DNA from 3 places in the Kaistia defluvii genome. Region 2 is predicted to be linked to each of the others. Evidence: predicted binding sites of a transcription regulator. Region 2 holds the regulator's gene; each other region holds the start of a gene.
What was found. The regulator LexA, encoded in region 2, represses DNA repair genes until DNA is damaged. The targets are predictions, from matches to a motif close to TGTTCNNNNTGTGTTCNG.
Positions count from the first base shown of each region.

Region 1: ABIE08_RS19140 (carbohydrate kinase family protein) is a predicted target of LexA. The motif match lies at 7,561-7,578, and genes of this name have one in related genera.
Region 3: ABIE08_RS17305 (YifB family Mg chelatase-like AAA ATPase) is a predicted target of LexA. The motif match lies at 7,758-7,775, and genes of this name have one in related genera.

Region 1 is NZ_JBEPSM010000003.1:475,183-484,766, reverse strand. It holds gene ABIE08_RS19165 (sugar-binding transcriptional regulator) at 485-1,507, shown strand; gene deoC (deoxyribose-phosphate aldolase) at 1,497-2,495, shown strand; gene ABIE08_RS19155 (aldehyde dehydrogenase family protein) at 2,507-4,900, shown strand; gene ABIE08_RS19150 (hypothetical protein) at 5,047-5,541, shown strand; gene ABIE08_RS19145 (N-acyl homoserine lactonase family protein) at 5,559-6,440, shown strand; gene ABIE08_RS19140 (carbohydrate kinase family protein) at 6,623-7,558, opposite strand; gene ABIE08_RS19135 (M3 family metallopeptidase) at 7,684-9,584, shown strand, end outside.
Region 2 is NZ_JBEPSM010000001.1:657,938-667,521, forward strand. It holds gene ABIE08_RS03125 (ComEC/Rec2 family competence protein) at 49-2,625, shown strand; gene lexA (transcriptional repressor LexA) at 2,619-3,323, opposite strand; gene ABIE08_RS03135 (glycine betaine ABC transporter substrate-binding protein) at 3,962-5,008, shown strand; gene ABIE08_RS03140 (ABC transporter permease) at 5,167-6,036, shown strand; gene ABIE08_RS03145 (quaternary amine ABC transporter ATP-binding protein) at 6,036-7,082, shown strand; gene ABIE08_RS03150 (HNH endonuclease) at 7,213-8,169, shown strand; gene ABIE08_RS03155 (VOC family protein) at 8,236-8,673, opposite strand; gene ABIE08_RS03160 (SDR family oxidoreductase) at 9,180-9,584, opposite strand, start outside.
Region 3 is NZ_JBEPSM010000003.1:80,912-90,495, forward strand. It holds gene hisA (1-(5-phosphoribosyl)-5-[(5-phosphoribosylamino)methylideneamino]imidazole-4-carboxamide isomerase) at 1-299, shown strand, start outside; gene hisF (imidazole glycerol phosphate synthase subunit HisF) at 299-1,087, shown strand; gene ABIE08_RS17275 (phosphoribosyl-ATP diphosphatase) at 1,100-1,423, shown strand; gene coaA (type I pantothenate kinase) at 1,446-2,399, shown strand; gene ABIE08_RS17285 (cation diffusion facilitator family transporter) at 2,520-3,419, shown strand; gene grpE (nucleotide exchange factor GrpE) at 3,542-4,147, shown strand; gene ABIE08_RS17295 (trimeric intracellular cation channel family protein) at 4,161-4,799, shown strand; gene ABIE08_RS17300 (GNAT family N-acetyltransferase) at 4,859-5,695, opposite strand; gene ABIE08_RS17305 (YifB family Mg chelatase-like AAA ATPase) at 6,177-7,709, opposite strand; gene gshB (glutathione synthase) at 7,816-8,757, opposite strand; gene ABIE08_RS17315 (YraN family protein) at 8,822-9,190, opposite strand; gene rsmI (16S rRNA (cytidine(1402)-2'-O)-methyltransferase) at 9,177-9,584, opposite strand, start outside.

The sequences.
Region 1 (9,584 bases), on a different contig from region 2:
TGGGGAGCCGGAAGCGTCCGCTTTCTGTCCGCTTCCGGTCTTCGCGACGACGACCGCTTCCTGTCTTCGCGGCGATGGCTGGACTGGCTCAACGCTTCCAACCCCTCCCCGTCATCCCTGCGAAAGCAGGGATCCATGCAGCCGGGTTCTCGCCGCGCGAACCTCCCAGAACCTCGGCTGAATGGATCCCGGGTCTTTGCCCGGGAAGACGACGAGGGTGGGGCTGGCGTCGACCCGCATTAGCCAAGTCGCGTCGGGATACTCCAGCCAAAGGCGCCCCCTGCGCCCAGCCACGCATGCTTTCCCTGCCTCCACCCCCACACCCCCTCCGCGCCGTCACGCCCTCCCCCACGCGTCGGCCTCCCTCGCCATGCCTGCCCACACGGCCTCCCCACGCCTCTCACCCCCGCATGCGCCTTGACTCCTCCGCGGCGAAAGCCTATCCATTTCACATAAGTGATCGCGCCTCACATTTGTGAAAGTCATGCCGAGCATCGCTACCCCCGCCCCCCCGAGCCGTGACGAGCAGCGCGAGCACCGCATGGTGCAGGTCGCGAAGCTCTATTACGACCTGGAGCGGACGCAGAGCGAGATCGCCGAGGAAGTCGGCCTGACCCGCTGGCAGGTGAGCCGGCTGCTGCGCGATGCCCGCGAAACCGGCATCGTCCGCATTGCCATCGTGCCGCGCGCCCAGCGCCTGCCGGCGCTCGAATCCCGGATGCAGAAAGCCTTTGGCCTGCGCGAGGCGATCATCGTGCCCTCGATGGGCGATGGCGACGTGGCGCAGGACGCGGTGGCGCAGGCGGCCGGGCAATATCTGGCAAGCCTCAGCCCGCGCCCCGGGCTGGTCGGCGTTTCCTGGGGCCGGACCATGGCCTCCGTCGCGCACTGGCTGGCGCCCGGCTGGAACGATGGCGTCCGCGTCGTGCTGATGAACGGCGCCACCAACCTCAAATCCGCGACGCTGAAGACCAACACCGTCGCGGAGCGCTTCGCCGAGGCGGGCAATGGCACCGCGACGCTGCTGCCGGTGCCGGCCATCGTCGGCCGTGCCGAGACGCGCACCGTCATCGAGGCCGATCCGGTGATCGAAAGCGTGCTGACCCTGGCCGCCGAAGCCCCGGTCGCCTGCTTCGGGCTCGGCGGCATGGCCGGCTCCGTCCATGTCGAATCCGGCTACCTGTCCACCGAAGAGGTCGACGGCCTCGCCGCCAACCATGCCGTCGGCGACGTGCTCGGCCGCTTCATCGACGCCAACGGCGCCATCGCCGACCCGGCGCTCGACGCCCGCACCATCGGCCTCGCGCCGGAGCGGTTGCGCGACAAGACCCATTCGATCGGCGTCGCTTCCGGCAAGGCCAAGCACGCCGTCGTCCTCGCCGCCCTCAAGGCGCGCTACGTCAACGTTCTCGTTACCGATGAGGCGACCGCTCTTTACGCCCTGTCGGACCACGCCATCCACGAAACAGCCCTTTCCGAAGACCGGGAGAAAACCCATGCCGGCTGACGGCTCCACGGAGCGCAAGACTCCGCCGCTATCCAATGCCCTGAAGCGCAATGACGGCACGCCGTTGCAGGTCGAATGGTTCGACGGCGCCCAGGTCAACACCTCCGCCGCGGAGCGTCGCGCCGCGACGCTGCCGACCCGGCGGACGGTGAAGAAGGAATATCAGGCTGCCTGGCTGGTAAAGGCCGTGACGCTGATGGACCTGACGACGTTGGCCGGCGACGATACGCCCGGCCGTGTCCACCGCCTCTGCATGAAGGCGCGCCGGCCGTTCCGCGAGGATCTGGTCGAGGCGCTCGGCCTCCAGGCGAACCCGCCCAAGGTCGGCGCGGTCTGCGTCTATCCGACCATGGTCGCCCCCGCCGTCAAGGCGCTGGAAGGCTCGGGCATTCCCGTCGCCTCGGTCGCCACCGGCTTTCCGGCCGGCCTGACGCCGCTCAAGCAGCGGCTGGAAGAGATCCACTACGCGGTCGGCGAAGGCGCGCATGAGATCGACATCGTCATCACCCGCGCCCATGTGCTGAACGCCGACTGGCAGGCGCTGTACGACGAAGTCGCCGCCATGCGCGAAGCCTGCGGCGAGGCGCATCTGAAGGCGATCCTCGCCACCGGCGATCTGAAGACGCTGCGCAATGTCTACAAGGCGTCGATGGTGGCCATGCAGGCCGGCGCCGACTTCATCAAGACCTCGACCGGCAAGGAAGACGTCAACGCGACGCTGCCGGTGAGCCTGGTGATGTGCCGCGCCATCCGCGACTACGAGGCGCTGACCGGCTTCAAGATCGGCTTCAAGCCGGCCGGCGGCCTCAAGACCGCCAAGGACGCGATGTCCTGGCTGATCCTGATGAAGGAAGAGCTCGGCAATGCCTGGCTCGAGCCTGAACTTTTCCGCATTGGCGCCAGCTCGCTGCTTGCCGACATCGAACGGCAGATCGAGCATTTCGTTACCGGCCGCTATTCCTCCACCATCCGTCACGCGCTCGCCTGAGGGGAACGAACATGGCACTCGTCAAGGACATCCTCGTGAGCATGGATTACGGCCCCGCTCCGGAAGTAAACGAACCCGTCGTCGGCTGGCTCGACCAGCACAAGGACGGCTTCAACCATTTCATCGACGGCAAGTTCGTCGCCCCTTCGACCGGCGAACGCTTCCCCGTGTTCAACCCGGCCTATGAGACCGAGCTCGCTCAGGTCGCCCAGGGCAGCGCCGCCGACGTCGACAAGGCCGTCAAGGCTGCGCGCAAGGCGTTCAAGTCGTGGTCGGCGCTGTCGGGCCATGAGCGCGCCGTCTATCTCTACGCCATCGCCCGCCACATCCAGAAGCGCGAGCGCTTCCTCTCCGTGCTGGAGACGATGGACAATGGCAAGCCGATCCGCGAGACGCGCGACATCGACATTCCGCTCGTCGCCCGCCACTTCTACCATCACGCCGGTTGGGCCGAACTGATCGAGAGCGAGTTCCCCGGCGAAGGCCCGGTCGGCGTCTGCGGCCAGATCATCCCGTGGAACTTCCCGCTGCTGATGCTGGCCTGGAAGATTGCCCCGGCGCTCGCCGCCGGCAACACGGTGGTGCTGAAGCCGGCTGAATACACGCCGCTGACCGCGCTCGCCTTTGCCGAGATCTGCCGCGAGGTCGGCCTGCCGGCCGGCGTCGTCAACATCGTCACCGGCGACGGCGTGACCGGCAATGCCATCGTCGAGCACCCCGATGTCGACAAGATCGCCTTCACCGGCTCGACCGAGGTCGGCCGCATCATCCGCGAGAAGACGGCAGGCTCCGGCAAGAAGCTGTCGCTCGAGCTCGGCGGCAAGTCGCCCTTCATCGTGTTCGACGACGCCGACCTCGACGGCGCGGTCGAGGGTGTCGTCGATGCGATCTGGTTCAACCAGGGCCAGGTCTGCTGCGCCGGCTCCCGCCTGCTGGTGCAGGAAGGCGTCGCCGAAGCGGTCTATGCCAAGCTGCGCACCCGGATGGCGAGCCTGCGCGTCGGCGATCCGCTCGACAAGTCGATCGACATGGGCGCGATCGTCGACCCGGTCCAGCTGAAGCGGATCAAGGAACTGGTCGCCAAGGGCGAAGCCGAGGGTGCAACGCTCTTCCAGGCTAACAAGGGGTTACCAAGCAAGGGCTGTTTCTTCCCGCCGTCGCTGTTCACCAATGTTGCGCCGGCCTCCACCATCGCCGAGGTCGAGATCTTCGGACCGGTTCTGGCGGCGATGACTTTCCGCACGCCGGATGAAGCGGTGGCGATCGCCAACAACAGCCGCTTCGGCCTGGCCGCGTCGGTCTGGTCGGAGAACATCAACCTGACCCTGGACGTCGCCGCCAAGCTGAAGGCCGGCGTGATCTGGATCAATTCGACCAACATGTTCGACGCCGCCGCCGGCTTTGGCGGCTATCGCGAGAGCGGCTATGGCCGCGAAGGCGGGCGCGAGGGCATGGCCGAATATCTGAAGCCGGTGATCGACAAGCCCTTGAAGGCAGACGAGAAAATCGCCGCCAAGCTGTCGGCGCTACCGGTCGCGGACGAAGAGATCTCGGGCCTGCCGTCGATCGACCGCACCGCCAAGCTCTATGTCGGCGGCAAGCAGGCTCGTCCCGACTCCGGCTATTCCTACACGGTGCTCGGCCCCAAGGGTCAGCCGATCAGCCAGGCCGGCCTCGGCAACCGCAAGGATATCCGCAACGCCGTGGAAGCGGCCGGCAAGGCCGGATCGTGGGGCGGCGCCACGGCGCATAACCGCGCGCAGGTGCTTTACTACGTCGCGGAAAACCTCTCGTCCCGTGCGAAGGAGTTCGAGGAGCGCATCGTCGCGATGACCGGCGTTTCGGCCAAGGCGGCGGCGGAAGAGGTTGCGGTCTCGATCCGGCGGACCTTCTGGTACGCGGCGCAGGCCGACAAGTTCGACGGCGCGGTGCATGCGACCAAGTCGCGCAACGTCACGCTCGCCATGAACGAAGCCTTTGGCAATATGGGCATTCTCTGCCCCGACGAGGCGCCGCTGCTGGGCTTCGTCTCGCTGGTGATGCCGGCGATATCCATGGGCAACCGGGTCATCGTCGTGCCGTCCTCCAGCCATCCGCTGGCGGCGACGGACTTTTACCAGATCCTCGACACCTCCGACGTCCCGGCTGGCGTGGTCAACATCGTCACGGGTGAGCGCGACGTGCTCGCCAAGACCTTGGCCGAGCACGACGATGTCGCCGCGCTCTGGTATTTCGGCTCCAAGGCCGGCAGCGCCATGGTGGAGAAGGCTTCGGCCGGAAACCTGAAGCCGGTCTGGGCCAACCAGGGCGTTCCGCGCCGCTGGAACGAGGCTTCCGGCCAGGGCCGCGAGTTCCTGCGCCGCGCCACCCAGGTCAAGAACATCTGGGTTCCCTACGGCGAATAAGCGCCCACGACACCCGCCTCCGCGCGTCCCCGGGACTTATCCCGCCGGATGCGCGGAGGCGAATTTTCCTGCCGGTCTTGAGCCGATGCGCCCGTTCGACCATGCTGCCCCGCCGGCCATGGGGGAGCGGTTCGGCGGGAGAGGGCATGACCAACCGGTTCGGATCCGAGGCGTTTCGCTGCGAGCCCCCAGGCGGGCTTGATGACGCGACGCTCGCCTATATCGAGGCGGCGGAAAGCTGCTTCGAGGATCTGCGCCAGGTCGCGGCCCAGCTTGCCGGCCTGCTGCTGCTTGCCGCCACTGGTGCCCGTTCCGCCGGGCCGCATCATCCCATGCTCGCCGTCGCCGCCGATCTCTTCGATTCCGCCCGTGATGCCACGCTTCGTCTGACGCCGCGCTCGGCGCTGGCCAGGCATCACCATTTGCATCTCAAGGCCGCAGTCGAGAAGCTGGCGGGAACGCTCGCCCTGCTGCGCATCGCGCCGGCCGACAGGGAGGCCGTCACCGCGCCGACGCAAAGACTGACCAGCGCCTGGCAGGAGCTGGGCCATGCCTCGCGCGCCCTGCCCGGCTTCGATCTCGTCGATTTCAGCCAGTCCTGCTGCGCCGAACACCGGCAGGCCGGGCGGCTGGCGCTCTAGGCTTCCGGGGGGGGAACATGGCCACTTATTCTATCTGGGTTCTGGAATACGCCTATATTCCCGAGATGCCGCTCAGCGCGCTGGTGCATGGCGAGCACAACAAGGGCACCTGCAAGCTGCCCTATGGCTACACGCTGCTGAAGAGCGACCAGCACACGATCCTGATCGATTGCGGCCATGACAACGCCGCCTATGGCAAGGTGCTCGCCGACAATTCCGGCGTCGTGAACTGGCAGCCGCCGCATGTCGTGATGGCCGAGATCGGCGTGAAGCCGGAAGAGATCACCGACGTCATCATCACCCATGCCCATTTCGACCATATGGGCGGGCTGACGCTGTTCCCGAATGCGAAGTTCTACATCCAGGAGCGGGAACTCTCGCGCTGGATCTGGGCGATGTCGCTGGACCGGCGCTTCCGCTGGCTGATGAAGGCGGCTGATCCCGGCGACATCATCCGCTGCGTCGAGCTGGCGCGCGACGGCCGGCTCGTCTCGATCAGCGGCGACATGGAGGATGTATTCCCCGGCATCGACCTGCGTCTGGCCTCGGACACGCATACGGCCGGTTCGCAATATGTCGTCATCCGCAATGACGGCCGGCGCGACAGCGAAGACAGCTGGGTGATCACCGGCGATCTCGTCTACCGGATGGAAAACCTGCATGGCGGCACGCCGGACGATCCGTACTACCGCCCGGTAGGCATGGGCGTCGGCAGCCAGACCAACATGGTGCTGGCGCTGCACGACATCGTCGAGGCCGCCAGCGGCGACTGGAACCGCGTGATCCCGCCGCACGAAGCCCGACTGCCGGAGCGCTTTCCCTCGCGCCTGAGCGACAAGGGCCTGCAGATCATCGAGGTGGCGCTGGCGGACGGGGCGGCGAGCTACGTCGGGAGATAGGCTTCTGGATGGAGTATGGCTGCCACCTCTCCCACGGGGAGAGGTCGACGCACGCAGTGCGGCGGGTGAGGGGTTGAGGCCTCACCGGTGAGATCGTATCCCCTCACCCAGAGCTTCGCTCCGACCTCTCCCTGTGGGAGAGGTGAAAGGCGCTTCTGCCACGTCGAATCCGTCGGCCCTGGCTAGACCTCGCCCCAGACGCGCGGCAGTGGGTTACCATGCTTCGGGCGGCCACCAAAGACCGTCGTCGCCTCGGCGCCGGCTTTGACGCCGCGCTCGAGGCAGACGTCGACGCCCTTGCCGGCCAGATGCGCTGCCAGGAAGCCGGCGAGGAACGCGTCGCCCGCTCCCGTGGTGTCGGCGACCTCGACCTTGGGCGCCGCCGCCTTGAGGCGAACCGACAGATTGGCGGCCTCCGCGCCCTCGGCGCCACGCTTGATGACGGCGAGGTCATAGCGCGCTGTCAGGAAGCGGATCTGCTCCGCGGCGTTGCGGGTGCCCGTCAGGCACGCGGCTTCCTCGGCATTGGGGAAGATGATCGAGGCGTCACTGGTCCATCCCAGGAAATTCGACGGGCCGACCTCCTCCAGGAAGCCGACCGAGGCCGGGTCGACGGTGACCGTGATGCCGCGCGCCCGCGCCACCGCCATCATGGCCATCACCGCCTCGCGCGGGCCGGGCGTGAACAGGGAATAGCCGGAGACATGCACTAGGTCGATTTCGTTCAGCATCGAGAAGGGCAGGTCCTCTGCCGAAAGCCCGTCATTGGCGCCGCGGTCGGTCAGGAAACTGCGCTCGCCGCCCTCGGAGAGAAGGACGATCAGCATGCCCGTCGTGCGCTCGTCATCAGCCGAGAGCACCGGCACCACGCCGGCATCGCGCAGCGCCTGTTCCTGCTCGGCCAGATCGCGGCGGCCGACCCGGCCGGCAAAGGCGACCGGAATGCCGAAATGCGCCAGCCAGGCCGCCTGGTTGCAGCCCGAGCCGCCCGGATAGAGGCCGATCTTGGCGCGCCGGTCGGAGCCCACCACCAGCGGACCGTCCGGTCGCACGATGACGTCGGTCATGACATCGCCGATCACGAGCATACGGGGACGGAGCGGAGCGGAGGCAGACATGGCGAAACTCGAATCGGACAGAAGGTTGATCTCTCTCCTATAGAGAGGAATGCAGCCGGCATTAAGCTTGAACCGCGCGGCCGATGGCTCCATGTCTGGGCCAGCTCAATCTCACCGAGGACCGCATGACTGCCGAAAATCCGCTTCTCGCGCCCTGGAATACGCCGTTCGGCGTCCCGCCCTTCGCCTCCATCGAACCCGCCCATTACACGCCCGCCTTCCAGGCGGCGATCGCGGAGCATGAGGCCGAGATCGCTGATATCGCGGACAATGCCGAGCCGCCCAGCTTCGACAACACGATCGCCGCGATGGAGCGCGCCGGCCGCAAGCTCGACCGCGTCGCCAGCGTCTTCTTCAACCTGACCGGCGCGCATACCAATGACGAGTTGGAAACCATCGAGCTCGATCTCGCGCCGGTGCTGGCGCGGCACAGCAACGGCATCTACCAGAACGCCAAGCTGTTCGAGCGGATCGACACGCTGTTCAAGGCAGGCACGACCGGCCTCGACGCCGAACAGGCGCGGGTGCTGGATCGCTATCACACCGGTTTCATGCGCGCCGGCGCCGGCCTGCCGGCGGAGGCCAAGACCCGTCTCGGCGCCATTGCCGAACGGCTTGCGACGCTCGGCACCAATTTCGGCCAGAACGTTCTCGCCGACGAGAAGAGTTGGAGCCTGACGCTGGAAGGCGAGGACGATCTCGCCGGCCTGCCCGATTTCCTGCGCGACGCGGCGGCGCAGGCGGCCAAAGACCGTGGGCTCGACGGCAAGCATGTCATCACCCTGTCGCGCTCGTCGATCGAACCGTTCCTGCAGTTTTCCGCCCGGCGCGACCTGCGCGAAAAGGCCTTTGCCGCCTGGACCGCGCGCGGCGAGGCCGGCAAGACCGACAACCGCGCCATCATCGCCGAGACGGTGAAGCTGCGCTCCGAGCGGGCCAAGCTGCTCGGCTTCCCGACCTTCGCGCATTACCGGCTCGACGATTCCATGGCCAAGACGCCGGAAGCGGCGATGGGCCTGCTTCGATCCGTCTGGAAGCCCGCCCGCGCCCAGGCGATCACCGAGCGCGAGGCGCTGCAGGCGCTGGCGCAATCGGAAGGCGGCAATTTCGACATCGCCGCCTGGGACTGGCGCTACTACTCGGAGAAGCGCCGCAAGGCCGAGTTCGATCTCGATGAAAGCCAGCTGAAGCCCTATCTCCAGCTCGACAGGATCATCGACGCCGCCTTCGACACGGCGACGCGGCTGTTCGGCGTCACCTTCACCGAGCGCTTCGACGTGCCGGTCTATCACCCGGACGTCCGCGTCTTCGAGGTGAAGGACCGTGACGGCAAGCCTGTCGGCCTGTTCCTCGGCGATTATTTCGCGCGTTCGTCGAAACGCTCCGGCGCCTGGATGAGCGAATATCGCGGCCAGGAAAGGCTGAATGGCGCCATCCAGCCCATCATCGTCAATGTGATGAACTTCGCCAAGGCGGCCGATGGCCAGCCGACGCTGCTCTCCTTCGACGACGCCCGCACGCTGTTCCACGAATTCGGCCATGGCCTGCACGGGCTGCTGTCCGACGTGACCTATCCGATGATCGCCGGCACCAATGTCGCGCGCGATTTCGTCGAGTTCCCGTCGCAGCTCTACGAGCACTGGTTCGAGCAGCCTTCGGTGCTGGAGCGCTTCGCGCTGCACTACCGCACCGGCGAGCCGATGCCCAAGGCCCTCATCGAGCGGCTGATGGCAAGCCGCACCTTCAACCAGGGCTTTGCCACCGTCGAATATGTCTCCTCGGCGCTGGTCGATCTCGAACTGCACCTGCTGGACGATACTTCGGGGCTCGACGCACCCGCCTTCGAGCAGAAGATCCTGGATGAGATCGGCATGCCGCAGGCGATGGTCATGCGGCACCGCTCCCCGCATTTCCAGCACGTCTTCGCCGGCGACGGCTATTCCTCGGCCTATTACTCCTATCTCTGGTCGGAAGTGCTCGACGCGGACGGGTTCGGCGCCTTCGAGGAAGCGGGCGATATCTTCGC
Region 2 (9,584 bases):
GGTTTGGGAGCGCCCGGCCTGTTTGCCCAGCTGCGCAAAGGCGGGGGCATGGCTGAAAGCGATCCGCGCGAGGAGGAGGGCATAAGCGACGAGCCGGCCCCGGTTCGCGCGCGCCGTTTCCTTGTCCCGGCCGGCATCCCGCCGGGCTTTCGCGCTGCCGTCGCGCTCGATCGGTTCTGGCTCGGCGCCGGCGCCTGGCTGGAGCGCGAGATCGAGGCCGGGCGTGGCTTTCCCTGGCTGCCCGTCGCCTTCGGCATCGGCGCGCTGATCTATTTCGCGCTGCCCTCCGAGCCCTCGATCGTCGCGCTGGCCGGGCTTGCCGTCCTGCTCTGGGGGCTGGCGGTGGCGCGCCGGCACCGCACCGCTTCCGTCCGCCTGCTGATCGTGCTCGCCATGGCCGCGACGGGCGCCAGCGCGATCAAGCTGCGCACCGACACGCTGGCGACCCGCGTGCTGGAGCGGCAGGTGACGGGCACGGTCACCGGCTGGGTCGAGGAGCGCAAGGCGCGGCGGGGCGGCTATCGCCTGACCATCCGGGTGGCCGGCATCGACGCCAGGCGCGTGACGGTCATCCCGCAGCGTGTCACCGTGACGGTGCGGGGGAAGTCGGCCCCGGCGGTCGGCGACGGCATCCAGGTGCTGGCGCGCTTGCGGCCGGCATCCGGGCCGGTGCTGCCGGGCGGATATGATTTCGCGCGCGATTCCTATTATCGCGGCATCGGCGCCACCGGCTTCGGCTATGGCGCGGCGCAGTCGGCCGAACTCGGCCGCGCGCCGCTGTCGATCCGCCTGCGCCAGTCGCTGGAGGCGGTCCGCGAAGCGATCCGCGCCCGCATCGTCGCCAATCTCGATGGCGAGAGCCGCTATATCGCCTCGGCGCTGATCATCGGCGATGCCGGCGGGCTCTCCGAGACGACGGAGGACGATCTGCGCCTCTCCGGCCTCGCGCATGTGCTTTCCGTCTCCGGCCTGCACATGGTGCTGGTGACCGGGGTGGTGTTCTGGAGCGTGCGGGCCGGGCTGGCGCTGATCCCGTCGCTGGCGCTGCGTCGGCCGATCAAGAAGTGGGCGGCGATCGCGGCGCTGCTGGTCAGCGGCTTCTACCTGCTGATCTCCGGCCTCGACGTCGCCGCGCAACGCTCCTTCATCATGACCTCGATCGCCTTCCTCGCCATCCTGCTCGACCGGCGGGCGATCTCGATGCGCAATGTCGCGCTGGCGGGGCTGGTCGTCCTGGCGATCACGCCGGAAAGCATCCTCTCGGCCAGCTTCCAGATGTCGTTTGCCGCAACGATCGCCCTCGTTGCCGGCTTCGAGATGCTGGCGGACCGCCGGCGCAACAACCCCGTGCCGCGTCTCGGCGCCCGCAGCGGCGCGGCCGCCTTGCCGAGGCGCGCCTTCCTGTTCGTCGCCGGCATGGCGCTGACCTCGCTGCTTGGCGGCCTCGGCACGACGCCCTTCGCGCTCTATCATTTCCAGCGCATGGCGCCGCTGTCGATCCTGGCCAATGTCGCGGCGATGCCGCTCACCGACTTCCTCATCATGCCCTTCGCGCTGCTTTCGGTGCTCGCCATGCCGTTCGGATTGGAGGCGCTGCCCTTCGCGGTCGTGCACTGGGGCATTGACGGCATGCTCGGCGTGTCGGCGACGGTCGCCCGATGGTCGGGCCAATCCGGCGGCGCGGCGATGCCGGGCGTCGCGGCCCTGCTGCTGTTCGTCGGTGGTTTCGTCTGGCTGGCGCTCTGGCGCGAGCGCTGGCGGCTGCTCGGCGTCGTGCCGATGCTGGCGGGAATTGCACTCGCCCTGTTCCCAGCGCGACCGGACCTACTGGTCAGCGCGGATGGCAGGCAGATGGCGATCCGGGGCGGGGACGGCCTCTATCGCATTGTCGCGCGCAAGCCGGACCGGTTCGTCAGCGATATCTGGCTTCGATCCGATGGCGACGAGCGGGACGCGAAGGCGGCGTTGCAGGCGGGCGGCTGCGACGCAGCCGGCTGCGTCGGCCGAATGCCGGATGGGAGCTGGGTGGCGCTGGCGCTCGACCGCGCGGCGTTCGAGGAGGATTGCCGCCGCGCCATGCTGGTGGTGACGCCGCTGGCGGCGCCCGAAACCTGCCTTCGCCATACTGCCGTGATCGATCGCGGCACGCTGGAGCGCTCGGGCTCGCTGGCCATGTGGCCGCGCGGGACGGTGGCATCATCAGAGGGGAGTGCCGAGGGGCTGGCATCCGAAAGGGCGGGACCGAAGTCAACTGAGGCGCAACCGAAGACGGCTGTCGCCGAGGCCAGTTCCTCTATGGAGCCGCGCCGAGCGGGTACTTCATCAGAGAGTGCTGTCGAGCAGGCGGTCAAAGCGGCGGCAAGCGCAGGGCCGGAGCCGGCCGCAGCGCGGCAGGTGACGGTTATCCCTGATGCCGGCCTCCCCATGGAGCCATCGCGCTACAATCTCGTCGAGCGCAATGCCGAAGACGAGGACGTGCTGCCGCCGGAGCCCTCGGCCACAGCTGAGTCACAGACTGCGCCGCCCGATCCATGGCTCGGCCGGCGCTTCGAGATTCGCACCGCCTATGCGCCGGTGCGAAGGCCCTGGATGCCGCCCTATGAGGACGACCCGGCCGATCAGTAGGTCCGCAGCAGCCCGACCAACTTGCCCTGAATGCGGACGCGATCCGGCCCGAAGATCCGCGTCTCATAGGCGGGGTTCGCCGCTTCGAGCGCGATCGAGGCGCCCTTGCGCCGCAGCCGCTTCAGCGTCGCCTCTTCCTCGTCGACCAGCGCCACGACGATGTCGCCGGATTCCGCATTGTCGCTCTTGCGGATCAGCACCGTGTCGCCGTCGAGGATGCCGGCCTCGATCATCGAATCGCCGCGTACTTCGAGCGCGAAATGCTCGCCGCCGCGCAGCATTTCCGGCGGCACGGTGATGGAATGGCTCTGGGTCTGGATGGCCGAGATCGGCACGCCGGCGGCGATACGGCCCATGACGGGGATGATCACCGGCTCGGCGACGTCGTGCATGTCGTCGACCGGGCGGACCTTGCCGAGGCTGCCTTCGATCACGCTGGGCGAGAAGGCCTGCTTCTTCGGACGCGCCATGGCCGGCGTCATCGTCTCCGGCAGGCGGACCACTTCCAGCGCGCGGGCCCGGTTGGGCAGGCGGCGGATGAAGCCGCGTTCCTCGAGCGCCTTGATCAGCCGGTGGATGCCCGATTTGGAGCGGAGATCCAGCGCATCCTTCATCTCGTCGAAAGAGGGGGGAACGCCCGCTTCCTTGAGCCGCTCCTGGATGAACATGAGGAGTTCATACTGCTTCCGGGTGAGCATGTTGATCTCGCGCTGCGGGCATTGCCAAGGGAGTGTCGCCGTACCCCGGACGACGGAGCCGGGCGGGATGGCGGACACGGGAATCATTTAGGTACAAAACGCGAACAGAATAGCTGTTCCCGATGCGTTCCGCAAGACCGGCGCTGGGTTGGGCTCCCGGGCGGGCCGCGTGCGCCGGCGCGAACGGGCGACGTCCGGCGCGTCAGAGGCTGCGGGTCGGCAGCCAGATCGGCAAAGGGTGAACGCGGACAAGCGTGCGCCGTCTTCGCTCGGTGCGAAACGCCTTCTCGCGCCGGCAGCGTTTCGGCGCAAGTCTCCAGATTCCGGGTACCGTAGAGGAAGGTTGTCACGAAGGGATCCCGCCTGAACCGGCGGCAGCCGGTGATTTTGCGGCGGGCACCGAGATCTCGCACAGCAGTGCGAAATTTATTTTTTCTTGGCGATCGTATCCGGCGCGGCGGCGCTATGTTCGGACAGGTGATATTTTCTTGGCAGAGAAAGCCAAGAGCATGACAAAGGATGATCGATCAAGAATAAGGCGATCTCGTCGCCAATTTATGGCAATGTATTGTCGGATTTGACACAATTGCACTGTGTCCCTATGGTCTCGATCATCAACTGACACGAGGTTCTATCCGATGATATTCAAATCCGGTGGCATTGCCGCCGCGATCGCCGTTGCGTTTTTGTCCGCCACGAGCCATTCCGCGCTTGCCCAGGGATCCGATCCGCAAGCCACTGACGCCGCCAGCTGCGGCACCGACCGAACTATCGATATCGCCGAGATGACCTGGCCCTCCGCGGCCGCCTTGGCGCATATCCATGCCATCATTCTCGAGAAGGGTTTCGGCTGCAACGTCGAGATCGTCACCGGCGACACCGTTCCGACATCGTCCTCGATGTTGACGCGCGGCAGCCCGGCGGTGGCGCCCGAACTCTGGACCAGCACGATCCAGGAGCCCTGGGCGAAGGGCCTGGCCGACGGCAAGGTCGTCGAGCTGACCAACGCCATCACCGACGGCACCGTCGAGGGCTGGTTCATCCCGCGCTATGTCCAGAAGGCGAATCCCGACATCAAGACCGTCCAGGACGTGATCGGCCATCCCGAGCTGTTCCAGGATCCCGAGGACAGCAGCAAGGGGCGGCTCTATTCCTGTCCGCCGGGCTGGGCCTGCGAAATTTCCACCGGCGCTCTGTTCGAGGCGCTCGGCATGAAGGACAAGGGCTGGAACCTGTTCTCGCCCGGCTCCGGCGGCGCGCTGGACGCCTCGATCGCCCGCGCCTTCACCCGCGAAGAGCCGATCCTGTTCTACTATTGGGGACCGACGGCCATCCTCGGCAAGTATGACGCCGTGCAGCTGGATCTGGGTCCGACCAAGCCGGACGTCTATGCCTGCAACACCAGCCGCGATTGCACCGACAAGCCGGGCGTGACCGCCTATCCGTCCTCGCCGGCCGTTGTCGGCGCGGCGAAGTGGATCGAGAGCGATGCGCCGAATGTCGCCGGCTATCTCGCCAAGGTCGGCCTAACCAATGCCGAGATCAGCGAGATCCTCGTCTATGGCGACGAGAACAAGGCAGACGCCGCGGCGACCGCGCTCAACTTCCTGAAGACCAAGGAAGACCGCTGGACGAGCTGGGTCGCGCCGGAAGTGGCCGCCAAGGTCAAGGCCAGCCTCAACTGACATCGCCGACAGGCAAACGGACGGCCGGGTGGTTTCCCGGCCGTTTCCGTTTTGCCGCTGCCCTGCGCCCCTGGCCATCAAGGCCGGGCAGGGCGGGCGCCTTCGCGCGTCCATAGCGAATTTGCCCCGCCATGGCGGGATGAAGAAAGAGACAGATCTTGTTTCCTCAACTGATTGATACGCGGCCCTGGCGCCGCGCGGTCGATGACGGCCTGAACTGGGTCGTCCGCCATTGGGGCGGGACCTTCGAGGCCGCCGCCTATCCGCTCCTCATGCTGCTCAAGGCGATCGAGAACCTGCTGATCGCGACGCCTTGGTGGCTGATCATCGCGGTGCTGACCGGTATCGCCTGGCTTGCCACGCGGCGCTGGCCGCTGCCGGCCGTGGTGCTGGGCGCGCTGCTGTTCCTCGGCGTGATGGATCTCTGGAAAGATGCCATGACGACCATGGCGCTGATGATCACGGCGACGCTCGCCGCCATCCTCGTCTCGATTCCCGTCGGCGTCTGGATGTCGCGCTCGCTGCGCACCCGGCAGGCGGTTGCGCCGGTCCTAGACCTGATGCAGACCCTGCCGAGCTTCGTCTACCTGATCCCGACGGTGATGATCTTCGGCCCCGGCAAGATCCCGGCGCTGATCGCCACCATCGTCTATGCCGCGCCGCCGCTGGTGCGGCTGACCGATCTCGGCCTCCGTTCGGTCGATCCGGCCGTGATGGAGGCCAGCCGCGCCTTCGGCACCAATCCGCGCCAGCGCCTGCTCGGCGTGCAGATCCCGCTCGCGCTGCCCACCATCCTCGCCGGCATCAACCAGACGACGATGATGGCGCTCTCCATGGTGGTGATCGCCTCGATGATCGGCGCCGGCGGCCTTGGCTACCAGGTTTTGCAGGGCATCGGCCGGCTCGAAGTCAGCCGTGGCCTGTTCGCCGGTCTCGGCATCGTGGCGCTCGCCATCATCTTCGACCGCATCACCCAGGCGTTCGGCCGCCAGTTGCAGGCCCGCATCGGCATGCAGGAGGCGCGCTAATGTCCGACCTATCCGTGAAGACTGATCTCGCCATCGCCATGCGCGGGGTCACCAAGATCTTCGGCCCCGACCCGGAGGGCGCGCTGGCGCTGCTTCGGGCGGGGAAGTCGAAGGCCGAGGTGCAGGCCGAGACCAACCATGTCGTCGGTCTCGACAACGTCTCGCTCGATATCGCCAGCGGCCAGATCTTCGTCGTCATGGGGCTTTCCGGCTCCGGCAAGTCGACGCTGATCCGCCACGTCAACCGGCTGATCGAGCCGACGGCGGGCGAGATCCTCGTGCACGGCACCGACGTGCTGAAGATGAGCCTCGACGAACTGCGCACCTATCGCCGCACCAAGGTCGCGATGGTGTTCCAGAAGTTCGGCCTGATGCCGCACCGCTCGGTCATCGACAATGTCGCCTATGGCCTGGAAGTCCGCGGCGTCGGTCGCAAGGAGCGGCTGGAGACAGCGGCGAAATGGATCGAGACGGTCGGGCTCGCGGGCTATGAAAACTCGCGCACCCGCCAGCTCTCTGGTGGCCAGCAGCAGCGCGTCGGCCTGGCGCGGGCGCTGTCGATGGATTCGGACATCATCCTGATGGACGAGGCGTTCTCGGCGCTCGATCCGCTGATCCGCTCCGGCATGCAGGACCAGCTGATCACGCTGCAGAAATCGCTGAACAAGACGATCCTGTTCATCACCCATGATTTCGACGAGGCGCTGAAGATCGGCGATCGCATCGCGGTGCTGAAGGACGGCGCCCTGCAGCAGGAGGGCAAGCCCGAGGACATCGTGCTGCGCCCGGCGAACGAGCATATCGAGGAGTTCGTGCGCGAGGTGAACAAGGCCCGCGCCATCCATGTGCGCTCGATCATGGAGCGCGGCGTGACCGAGCCCTGCGAGCAGGCGGTATCGATGGATGCGCGCTGCGAGGACGTGCTGCCGCTGTTCGCCGAGCATCAATGGGTCGGCGTGGTCGATGGCGATGGCAAGCAGATCGGCCGCGTCACCGCCAAGCAGGTGATCAAGGCGCTCGCGCGCTACACGCCGGGCGTGGGCTAGGGCGGGAATCCGGAACGGTGGGAGAGGGGGTCTCGGCTCTTCTCCCGCCGGCGGAGGATGCGAATAAATCAATACTTCTAATGGTGTAGGCCATTGATCCTTCCGAATGAGGAAGGCATTACTATTGTCTATGATAGTAAATGCGGTCTTCACAACCAAGGTCGAGCCGGCCTACGACGACCTCCCCGAGGTCCGCTATCATTTTCCAAAAACCTATCTGAATCAGGTTGAGGCCGCGCTCGACAACTGGATTGTCTACTATGAGCCAAGGCGCTCGACAGCGGATCTCAGCAGTTCGGGCGGACGGTCGGCCTATTTCGCCGTTGCTCGCGTTCAGTCCATCACGCAGGACGCATTCCAAGCAGACCACTTTTACGCGCACATGGTTGACTATCTCGAGTTCAGCCGCCCGGTTCCCTTCAATGAGGGCGGCCACTACTACGAGGCGGCATTGCGGAAAGCGGACGGTTCCACGAATAAGGGTGCCTTCCGTCGTGCGGTCCGGAACCTTAGGCCTCATGAGTTTGAAGCGATTTTTGCAGCCGGGTTTGCGCGCATTATTGGCCGGGATCCTTTGGAGCGCTCCGAGCCCGACCGGGTCCCTAACTCTCAACCCAATTTCTTGCTAGCGGCGGACAATCCTGCTCCAGCATTTGAGCATGAGTTGCCAGCCGTCCCGGCCCGGCGCATCGAAACAAAGCTAGTTTCGCGCCCGTTCCGCGATCGCGCATTTGCTTCGGCTGTGATGACGGCCTACGGCGATCGGTGCGCCTTGACCGGGCTTCAGATAATCGATCAAGGCGGGAGGTCCGAGGCCGAGGCGGCACATGTTAGGTCTGTTGCCCAAGACGGGCCTGATAGTATTCGGAACGGCATAGCGGTTTCGCGAACGGTGCATTGGATGTTCGACGCGGGTCTGCTCTCCATCGCCGACGACTACACGATCCTGATCGCGAAGCGCATCGTGCCCGATATCTTGCAAGACCTGCCGCCGCTACGCGCAAAGCTGACCGTTCCGGCGCGCGCCGATTTACGGCCGCATCCCAGCTATCTTCGGTTTCATAGAGAAAATATCTTCGAGGGCTGATCGCGCTTCGGTCGTGAATGGCAAGAAGGGGCGCGGGGTGGGACGCCCCTTCCCGCGTTGGGCGGCTCAGGCCGCCTTCGCCCGCGCCCCCAGCGACCACAGCACGCCGAACGGATCGCGCAGCTGGCCGTAGCGGTCGCCCCAGAACTGCAGGTCGAGCGGCATCACGACCTCCATGCCGGCGTCGATCGCCCGCTGCCACCATGTGTCGATGTCGTCGCCCAATTGCAGGTGCAGCGTATAGCCCTGCGGCTTCTCCAGCGGATGGCCGTATTCCTCATAGGGGTCGGCCAGCATGACCGATCCGCCATTGATGTAGAGGTGGATGTGCATGGTGCGTCCCTTCTCGTCGACGGGAACGCGCATGACTTCCGCGGCCGCCAGCGCCCGCTGGTAGAATTCCGAAGCCTTCACGGCGCCGCCGACGCTCAGATACGGCGCAACGCCGCTCAGCACCTTGGGCATGGTGGCGAAGGCGTTTATTTCGTCGGTCCTGGTGTCCATCGTCCTGTCTCCTCACATGGGAATCGCGAGCGGCGCGTGGCCGCCTCAGGGTCACGACGTGCGGGGAGGAGCGATTTCGACAGGGGCGCGGATTTTTTCGATGCGGGGAGGGCGCTGGTCGGTTGCTTGGCTCGGGCGGGGGAAAGCAAGACCCTCACCCCACCCTCTCCCGCAAGCGGGCGAGGGCTCCTCGGCCGGCGTGGCGTCGACGGGGGAGGCTGGTCGATGCCGCGGTGGGCGCGACAGCGAGACTGGGCGCGGTGCGCTCCCTCTCCCGCTTACGGGAGAGGGTTGGGTGAGGGGCTTTCTGCCTCCACTTTGCCCGAGACGGCCGCTCTCCTTGCCCGAGACGGCCCTCCGGGCCTCCTCAGCATGTTGAGGAGGGCGGTGCGGAGGGGCGAGGGAGACTCACCCTCTTCAATTCCCTAAACCCTCACCCTCCGGCCTTCGGTCGTCGACCTCTCCCTCAGGGAGAGGTGAAGGGCAGGGCGAGGGGAGAGCGAAGCTCAGATATCCTGGTTCTGCGGCAGGATGACGAGGTCGCGGATGGTGGCGTTGGGCGGGCGGGTGACCATGAATACCAGCGCGTCGGCAATATCCTCCGAACGCAGGCCTTCATGCGCCTCGGCGCGGCGCTCGATCTCGGCCGGATCGGTGATGCCCCAGAGCTCGTTCAGCACGATGCCGGGCGAGAGCGCGCCGATGCGGACATTGTGCGGTCCGAGTTGGCGGCGGACGCCATGCACGAAGGACTGCACCGCATGCTTGGTGGCCGAATAGACCGGCTCCCAGTGGATCGCCTGGTGGCCGGAGATCGACGAGGTGACGACGATATCGCCCGAGCGGCGGGCGATCATGCCCGGCAGCACGGCGCGGACGGCGCGGAACACGCCATTGACGTTGACGCCGAT
Region 3 (9,584 bases), on a different contig from region 2:
CCATCGAACTGGCGCGCCGGTTCGAGGATGCCGGCGTCGCGGCCATCGTCTTCACCGACATCGATCGCGACGGCGTGCTCAAGGGCCTCAACATCGAATCGACCCTGGCGCTCGCCCGTGCCGTCGAGATCCCGGTCATCGCCTCCGGCGGCCTAGCCTCGCTCGACGACGTGAAGCGCCTGCTGCAGCCCGATTGCGCCATCCTCGAAGGCGCAATCTCCGGCCGCGCGCTCTATGATGGCCGGCTCGACCCGGCCGAGGCGCTGAAGCTGATCCGCGAAGCGCGGGAGAATGCCTGATGCTGAAGACCCGCATCATTCCCTGCCTCGACGTGCATGACGGCCGAGTCGTCAAGGGCGTGCAGTTCGTCGACCTGATCGACGCCGGCGATCCCGTCGAGGCGGCAAAAGCCTATGACGCGGCCGGCGCCGACGAACTCTGCTTCCTCGACATCACGGCGACGCATGAAAACCGCGGCACCATCCTCGATGTCGTGGCGCGTACGGCCGAAGCCTGCTTCATGCCGGTGACCGTCGGCGGCGGCGTCCGTGCGGTGGAAGACATCCGCGCCCTGATGCTGGCCGGCGCCGACAAGGTGGCGATCAACTCCGCCGCCGTGACGGACCGCATGATCGTCGCCCGCGCGGCGGAAAAGTTCGGCGCCCAGGCGATCGTCGTCGCCATCGACGCCAAGCAGACCAAGCGGCGCGGCATGAGCGGCGATCATCACGACCGCTGGGAGATCTTCACCCATGGCGGCCGCAAGGCGACGGGCATCGACGCGATCGAATATGCGATCGAGGTCGCGGCGCTCGGCGCCGGCGAGATCCTTCTGACCTCGATGGACCGCGACGGCACGCGCGACGGCTTCGACCTCGCGCTCACCCGCGCCATCGCCGATGCGGTGCCTATCCCGGTGATCGCGTCGGGCGGCGTCGGCGCGCTCGATCATTTCGTCGATGGCGTGATCGAGGGCCATGCCAGCGCGGTGCTGGCGGCATCCGTGTTCCACTTCGGCCAGTTCACCATTGGCGAGGTCAAGACCCATATGGCGGCGGCTGGCATTCCCGTCCGGCTCGACGGCTGAGGAGGGCAGGGCATGTCCGATTTCACGCTTTCCGATCTCGCCGCCATCGTCCGCGATCGCGCCCATTCCGGCGATCCCGGCTCCTACACGGCCAAGCTGGTGGCCAAGGGGCCGTCGCGCTGTGCCAAGAAGTTCGGCGAGGAGGCGGTCGAGGCCGTTATCGCCGCGACCGAGCGCAACCCGGCCGAACTGACGGCGGAGGCGGCCGACGTGCTCTATCATCTGCTGGTCATGCTGGAAGCCTCCGCCGTGCCGCTCGACGCGGTCATGGCGGAGCTCGAAGGCCGCACCCGGCAGACCGGGCTGCAGGAAAAGGCGTCGCGGCCGGCGGAGTGATCCTCGGCCCGGGAGAATGACCATGGACAAGTCCGCGCGGATCGAGCACGCCCCGCATCGCATCTTCGGCCGCAAGGAATGGGCAAGCCTCCGGGCCGACATGCCGCTTACCTTGACCGAGGACGACCTTTCCCGCCTGCGCAGCCTGAACGACCCGATCTCGATCGACGAGGTCGTGACGATCTACCTGCCGCTGTCGCGCCTGCTCAGCCTCTATGTCGCCGCGACCCAGGGCCTCTACAACGCGACCCGCACCTTCCTCGGCGCCAATGAAGGCAAGACGCCCTTCATCATCGGCATTGGCGGCTCGGTCGCCGTCGGCAAGTCGACCACGGCGCGCGTGCTGAAGGCGCTGCTCGCCCGCTGGACCAACACGCCGAAGGTCGACCTGATCACCACGGACGGCTTCCTCTATCCCAACGCCGTGCTCGAGCGCGAAGGGCTGATGGAGCGCAAGGGCTTCCCCGAGAGCTACGACCTGCCGGCGCTGCTCGCCTTCCTGTCCGACATCAAGGCGGGCCTCGGCAGCGTCTCCGCGCCGGTCTATTCGCATCTGGTCTACGACATCGTGCCGAGCGAGCGGATCACCATCGACCGCCCCGACATCCTGATCGTCGAGGGCATCAACGTCCTGCAGGCGCCGCGCCTGCCGCGCGACGGCACGGCGGTGCCCTTCGTCTCCGACTTCTTCGATTTCTCGATCTATATCGATGCCGACGAGGCGGATATCCGGCGCTGGTATGTCGAGCGGTTCCAGCGCCTGCGCGAGACCGCCTTCCGCGACCCCAATTCCTACTTCCATCGCTATGCGATGGTGCCGGACGACGAGGCGCTGGCGATCGCCGAGCGGCTGTGGTCGCGCATCAACCGGGTCAATCTCGACGAGAACATCCGCCCGACCCGGCCGCGCGCAGATCTTATCCTCAGCAAAGGGGAAAGTCATTTGATCGAGCAGGTCGCGCTGCGCCGTCTTTGAGGCGTTTGCTGGGTTTCCGGCAGGTTCGATTGCCACTCGTTCGCAGTTGCGAAGATAGCCGTTGAAGCGTCCTCGAGGCGGTGCTAATGCGCCGAAACCGCCGATATGCCGAGGACGATCATGCCGAAATGGAACGACAGGATAACGCTTGTCGCGCTCAGCTCGATCGTCATCGCGCTGGTCGTGATGGCGCTGAAATATGCCGCCTATCTGCAGACGGGGAGCGTCGCGCTCTATTCCGACGCGCTGGAGAGCATCGTCAATCTGGCGACCGCCGTGGCGGCGTTCTGGGCCATCCGCGTCAGCCACAAGCCGGCCGACAGCGATCACCAGTTCGGCCATCACAAGGCCGAGTATTTCTCCGCCGTGCTGGAAGGCGTCCTGATCGTCGTCGCCGCCCTTCTGATCCTGCGCGAGGCCTGGATCAGCTATGAGGCGCAGCACGCGCTGGAAAATCCCGGCCTCGGCCTGACGATCAACCTGATCGCGACCGCCATCAACGGCGCCTGGGCGATGTATCTGTTCCGCTTCGGCCGCCGCCGCCGCTCCCCCGCCTTCATCGCCGAAGCCTGGCACCTGACCAGCGACGTCATCAGTTCGATCGGCGTGTTCTGCGGCCTCGTGCTAGTGGCGTTGACGGGCTGGATCGTGCTCGATCCGCTGCTGGCGGTGATCGTCGCCATCAACATCCTCTGGTCGGGCTGGCGCGTCATCCGCGATTCGGTTGGCGGCCTCATGGATCATGCCGTCTCCAGCGAGGTGGAAAGCGAAATCCGCGGCATCATCTCGACCGAGGCGACGGGCGCCATCGAGGTGCATGACCTCCGGACCCGCAATGCCGGCCGCGTTATCTTCATCGAATTCCACCTCGTGGTTCCGGGTTCGATGACGGTCGCCGCCGGCCACGTCATCTGCGACCGCATCGAGGCGGCGCTCAACCAGGCGATCCAGGGATCGGAAGTGCTGATCCATGTCGAACCCGAGGCAGAGGCGCTGCATCACGGCGTGATTGTCCTCTAGCAGCGCTTTAGAGTCGTTCTGCCGGCGTCGTGACCGATGGCAGGCTGGCGCAGCGCTTGATTTTCTGCCCTAAACTCATGATATCGGGCCTACCTTTGGTTCTGATCAAAAGAGAGTTCGCCATGTCTGACGATACCCAGCCCGTATCCCCCACCGAAGCAGCCGCTGAAGCGGCAGCCGCGGCCGTGGACGGCGACGTCGCGGCGGCTCGTATTGCGGCGCTCGAAGCCGAATCGGCCGAGTTGAAGGATCGCGTGCTGCGAACCATTGCCGAGATGGAAAACCTTCGCCGCCGCACCGAGCGCGAAGTCGCTGATGCGCGCCAATATGCGATCGCCGCTTTCGCCCGCGACATGCTGACCGCCGGCGACAATCTCGCCCGCGCGATCGAGGCGGTGCCGGACGAAGCCCGCAGCAGCAGCGAGGCGCTGAACCTGCTCATCGACGGCGTCGAGATGACCGAGCGCGATCTGGTCAACTCGCTGGAGAAGCACGGCGTCCGCAAGCTCGATCCGCTCGGCCAGAAGTTCGATCCGCACATGCACCAGGCGGTGTTCGAGATCCCGACCACCGAGCAGCCGGCCGGCACCGTTATGCAGGTCATGCAGTCCGGCTACGTGATCGGCGATCGCGTGCTGCGTCCGGCCATGGTCGGCGTCGCCAAGGGCGCGCCGAAGCCGAAGGAAGTGAAGACCGAAGCGGACGATTCGACGCCGCGTTCGACCTAAGGCGGGGGAGGCTGTGGACGCTGCCCTGCTCTACAGCCTCGACCTTATCGGGGTTTTCGTCTTCGCCGTCACGGGGGCGCTCGCCGCCTCCAGGCGGCAGCTCGATCTCGTCGGCTTCGTCTTCCTCGCCGCCATGACCGGCGTCGGGGGCGGCACGATCCGGGACGTGATCCTGGGCGCGACCCCGGTCTTCTGGATCACCCAGCCCGCGCCGGTCGTGCTCTGTGCCCTGACCGGCGTCATCGTCTTCTTCCTGGCGCCCTTCGTCGAGTACCGCTACCGGCTGCTGCTCTGGGCCGACGCGATCGGCATAGCCGGCTATTGCGTCATGGGCGCGGCCCGGGCGCTCAACGCCGGGGCCAGCCCGTTCGGCGCGGTGGTGATGGGCGTCGTCACCGCCACCTTCGGCGGCATCATCCGCGATATCGTCACCGGCGAGCCATCCGTGCTGCTGCGCAGGGAAATCTACGTCACGGCGACGGTGGTCGGCGCCGCCCTGTTCGTGCTGGCGAGCCATTTCGGCCTGCCGTTCTGGCCGGCGGCCTTCCTCGGCGCAATCTGCGCCTTCATCGTGCGCGCCGGCGCGCTGATCTTCGGCTGGACGCTGCCGACTTACCGCTCGCGCGCCGGGCGGGCCTTCCCGCCGCGCTAGAGCCTTGTGGGATCGCGTTTTCTTCACGCGACCCGGTACCCACTTCGCTCGAAAACGCTCTAGGCCGCGTAGCGGGTCGCGTCGACGCCGTAGTGGTTGACATAGCGCTCGTTGATCGAGGCCACGGGCAGCACGATCAGTACATCCGTCGTGCCGAACTGGCGATCGACCACGGCGCCGTCGCCGATATAGGCGCCAAGGCGCAGATAGCCCTTGATCAGCGGCGGCAGCGTCTTCAGCGCCGCCTTCATGTCGATCGCCCCTTCCGGCAGCCGGTCCATCGCGACACGACGATGCGGCAGCGCGCTCACCGACCATTCGGCCGGCGCGCGGGCATTGTGGTGCAGGAAGGAGAGGGGCAGCGCCAGGGCGTCGGGATTGGTGCCTTCGAGCGACGCGCAGCCGACCATCACATCGATGCCATGGCTGCGGACATAGCTCCAGATGCCGTGCCAGAGCAGTTCGACCGTGCGCTTGGTGCGATAGGGCTTCAGCACGCAGGAGCGGCCAAGCTCGAGGAAATTCAGCGCGGCGTGGCGCTCTAGCAGCGGGCCGAGGTCGAACTCGTTGGCCGAATAGAATCCGGTATGCCGGCTTGCCACTTCCTGGCGCAGCAGCCGGTAGGTGCCGACGATGGCGGCTTCGCCAGCGGCTGTGCGCGTATCATGGTCGATGACGAGGAGGTGGTCGCAAATCCGGTCGAAGCCGTCGCGATCGCGGCGCGAAAGCTGCGCCTGCACGTCGGGAATGGCCGACATTTCCTCGTAAAAGACCTTGTAGCGCAGCTTCTGCGCCTTTTTCACCTCGCGCGGGGTGACGGCGAGCCGGACTTCCAGCGCTCCGATTCGTCCGAGCGACTCAGGTAGGGGCAGGGCGGGGCGAAGGGCTTTCGGCATCGGAAGTCTTATACCGCCGAATACGCGCTGCGATAGTGCCGGCAAAGCAATGATCGCCGCCGATACACGCTGGACCTGCTGCGACGCTGCGTTCACGCGCTTCACCATCACACCGTTCTCCTGCTCCGCCCGACCCTCTCATGCCGAGATCGCGAGCTACGGGGCGAGGAAATCACATCTCTCCGACAGTTTGGTGACGAAGCTCTTCCGCGGATCGTCCTGCGCCGTTGCCGCTTCGCCGGCAAAGCGCGTCCTGAGGCCTGCCACTCAGACGGTCGACACATCCCCAGACGGCTCGGGTCGTCCGGACGCATGCTCCGCCTAGGATCATGGGACTGTTTGGAGGAGGGGGGCGGGTCGATCCGTCGATCCTCACGAGCCAGCCCACTGCCGATGCGCGTCCGTCCCGGCGCCCCGCCGAAGATGGCGGCTGGTCCCGATCTATCCTTCTCCCCAGCCATCCATTCACTCGATGAGCCGTTCAGGCCGCCGCCAGGATGCGATCGCCGGCGACGCGGTAGCGCAGCGCCTCGGCGAGGTGCAGGCGGCCGACGGTCTCGGCGCCGTCGAGATCGGCGATGGTGCGCGCCACCTTGAGCACGCGGTGATAGCCGCGCGCGGACAGCTTGAGCGCGGCGGCTGCGTCGCCGAGCAGCTTGATACCGGCCTCGTCGGGCGTGGCGATCGTCTCGATCAGCGAACTGGCGCATTGGGCGTTGGTGCGGATGTCGTCGACGCCGAGCGCCTCGAACCGTTCCGCCTGCAGCGCGCGCGCTGCCGCCACCCGCTCGGCCACGGTAGCGCTGCTCTCGGACGGGGCCGTGCCGATCAGATCGCTGGCGGTCACCGCCGGCACCTCGATGCGCATGTCGATGCGGTCGAGGAAGGGCCCGGAAAGCCGCGCCTGGTAGTCGGCGGCGCAACGCGGGCCGCGCTTGCAGCTCATGCCCGGTTCCCCCGCCATGCCGCATCGGCAGGGATTCATGGCCGCGATCAGCTGGAAACGCGAGGGATAGCGGATGCGGTGGTTGGCGCGGGCGATCAGCACCTCGCCGGCTTCGAGCGGTTGGCGCAGCGAATCGAGCACCTGGGGCGTGAATTCCGGCAGCTCGTCCAGAAAGAGAATGCCGTGATGGGCAAGCGACGCCTCGCCCGGCCGGGCGCGCAGGCCGCCGCCGACCATCGCGGCCATCGAGGCGGAGTGATGCGGCGCGCGAAACGGCCGGCGATCGGTCAGCTTGCCGCCGGAAAGCTCGCCGCCGATCGAGGCGATCATCGAGACTTCCAGCAGTTCCTTGGGCGAGAGCGGCGGCAGGATCGAGGGCAGGCGGCTCGCCAGCATCGACTTGCCGGCGCCGGGCGGTCCGGCCATCAGCAGGTTGTGGCCGCCGGCGGCGGCGATTTCCAGCGCGCGGCGGGCGCTTTCCTGGCCACGCACATCGGCGAGATCGGGGAGGGGGGCGCCGTCGCGCTGCAGCGCCGGCGTCGGCCGGGTCAGCACCTGCGTGCCCTTGAAGTGGTTGGCGATGGCGATCAGGCTGCGCGGCGCGAGGATCTCCATGTCACCGCCGGCCCAGGCTGCCTCCGGCCCGCATGCGGCCGGGCAGATCAGCCCGCGCCCCATGGCGTTGGCGCCGATTGCCGCCGGCAGGACACCCGCCACGGTGGCGATGGTGCCGTCCAGAGCCAGTTCGCCGAGCACAACGAAATCGGTCAGTTGGTCCCCCGGCAGCGCGCCGAGCCCGGCCATCAGGCCGAGCGCGATCGGGAGGTCGTAATGGCTGCCCTCCTTGGGCAGATCGGCCGGCGCCAGGTTGATGATGATCCGCTTCGGCGGCAGGGCGAGGCCGGAGGCATGCAGCGCGGCCCGCACCCGCTCCCGGCTCTCCGCCACCGCCTTGTCCGGCAGGCCGACGATGATGATGCCAGGGAAGCCAGGCGCGATCTGCACCTGGACGTCGACCGGAACCGCCTCGATGCCCTGAAAAGCCACCGTCGTGACATGCGCGACCATGCCCGCTCTCCCTTTGACGATGACGTTACGTCAATCTCGGGGAGAGTCAAGAACAGGTCGTGAACATCCGCCGCGAAGCGCAGATCCTGTTAGCGCCCTGTTAACCCTAGCGCTTGGATTCGACCGCGTCCCAGACCAGCGCGGCGATGTCGGCGCCGCCGAACCGCTTTACCTCGCGGATGCCGGTCGGCGAGGTCACGTTGATCTCAGTCAGGTAGTCGCCGATGACATCGATGCCGACGAAGACGAAGCCGCGCTTCTTCAGGTCCGGCCCGATCGCCTCGCAGATCTCGCGGTCGCGCCGGGTCAGCTCGATCGGCTCGGGGCGGCCGCCGACATGCATGTTGGAGCGCGACTCGCCATCCGCCGGCACCCGGTTGATCGCGCCGACCGCGACGCCGTCGACCAGGATGATGCGCTTGTCGCCGGCCCGCACCGCCGGCAGGTAGCGCTGCACGACATAGGGTTCGCCGCGATAGGCGGCGGCAAAGATTTCCAGCAGCGAGGCGAGGTTCTGGTCGCCCTCCGACAGGCGGAACACGCCGGCGCCGCCATTGCCGAACAGCGGCTTGATGATGATGTCGCCATGCTCCTGGCGGAAGCGGCGGATCTCTTCGGGATCGCGCGAGATCAGCGTCGGCGGCATCAGCTTGGGATATTCGGTGACGAAGATCTTTTCCGGCGCGTTGCGCACCTCGGCGGGGTCGTTGACCACCAGCGTCTTCGGATGGATGCGCTCGAGCAGGTGCGTCGTCGTGATGTAGCCCATGTCGAAGGGCGGATCCTGGCGCAGGAACACCACGTCCAGGGTCGAAAGGTCCGTACGCTCCGCCTCGCCGAGCGAGAAATGGTCGCCCGGCACGTCGCGGACGGTGACCGCCTCGATCGCTGCCTCGACCCGGCCGTCATTCAGCGACAGCCGGTCGGGCGTGTAGTGATAGAGCTTGTGGCCGCGTCGCTGGCCTTCCAGCATCAGGGCGAAGGTGGAATCGCCACGGATATTGATCTTGGCGATGTGGTCCATCTGGACGGCGACGGAAAGCGACATATAGGCCCCCAATGCGGAATAGGCCTCTTATGTCGTGTGGCGGGGCCGAATGGCAATGCCGCTGTCAGCGATCCCTTGCAAAAGCATCTACGATGTGGCGCGGCAGCCGGCGTGGCAGGACGGCGACGATGTCGAAACGGAGCGTCAGCTGGGCCGCCTGGGGGTTCCGGGCGACGAAACTTTCTGCCGCCCGGATGAGCCGGTCGCGCGCAGCGGGCGGGATCGCCAGGATCGCGGCGTCCTGCGTCCGGCGCGCCTTGACCTCGACGAAGACCAGCGTCCGCCCGCGCTGCATGACGAGGTCGATCTCGCCGAGCGGGCTGCGGAAGCGCCGTGCGATCGTGCGATAGCCCTTCAGGTTGAGGTAAAGGGCTGCGACCGTTTCGGCGAAACGGCCATGGCGTTCGGAGGCGCGGCGGTCAGGCCGCGCCATCGTCGTCGGAGTCCGGTTCGCCGTCGTCCTCGTCTTCCTCGTCGCCGGCCGCTTCCGCCTTCAGCTCCAGCGCGCGCTGGTAGAGGTCGCGCTTCGGCATGCCGGTGGCGGTGGCGGCCAGCGCCGCCGCTTCCTTCAACGGATGGTTTTCCAGGAGCCGGGCGAGCAGCGAGTCGACTTCCTCGGCTTCGGGCTCGCTGGCGACCGGCGGGCCGATCAGGATCACGATCTCGCCCTTGGGCGATGGCTCGTTGCCAAAGGCTTCGGCCAGCGATCCCAGCGTTCCGCGCCGGATTGTTTCAAAGGTCTTGGTCAGTTCGCGCGCCACGACGGCCGGGCGGTCGGCGCCCAGCGTTTCCGCCATGTCGGCGAGAGAATCCGCCGTCCGGTGCGG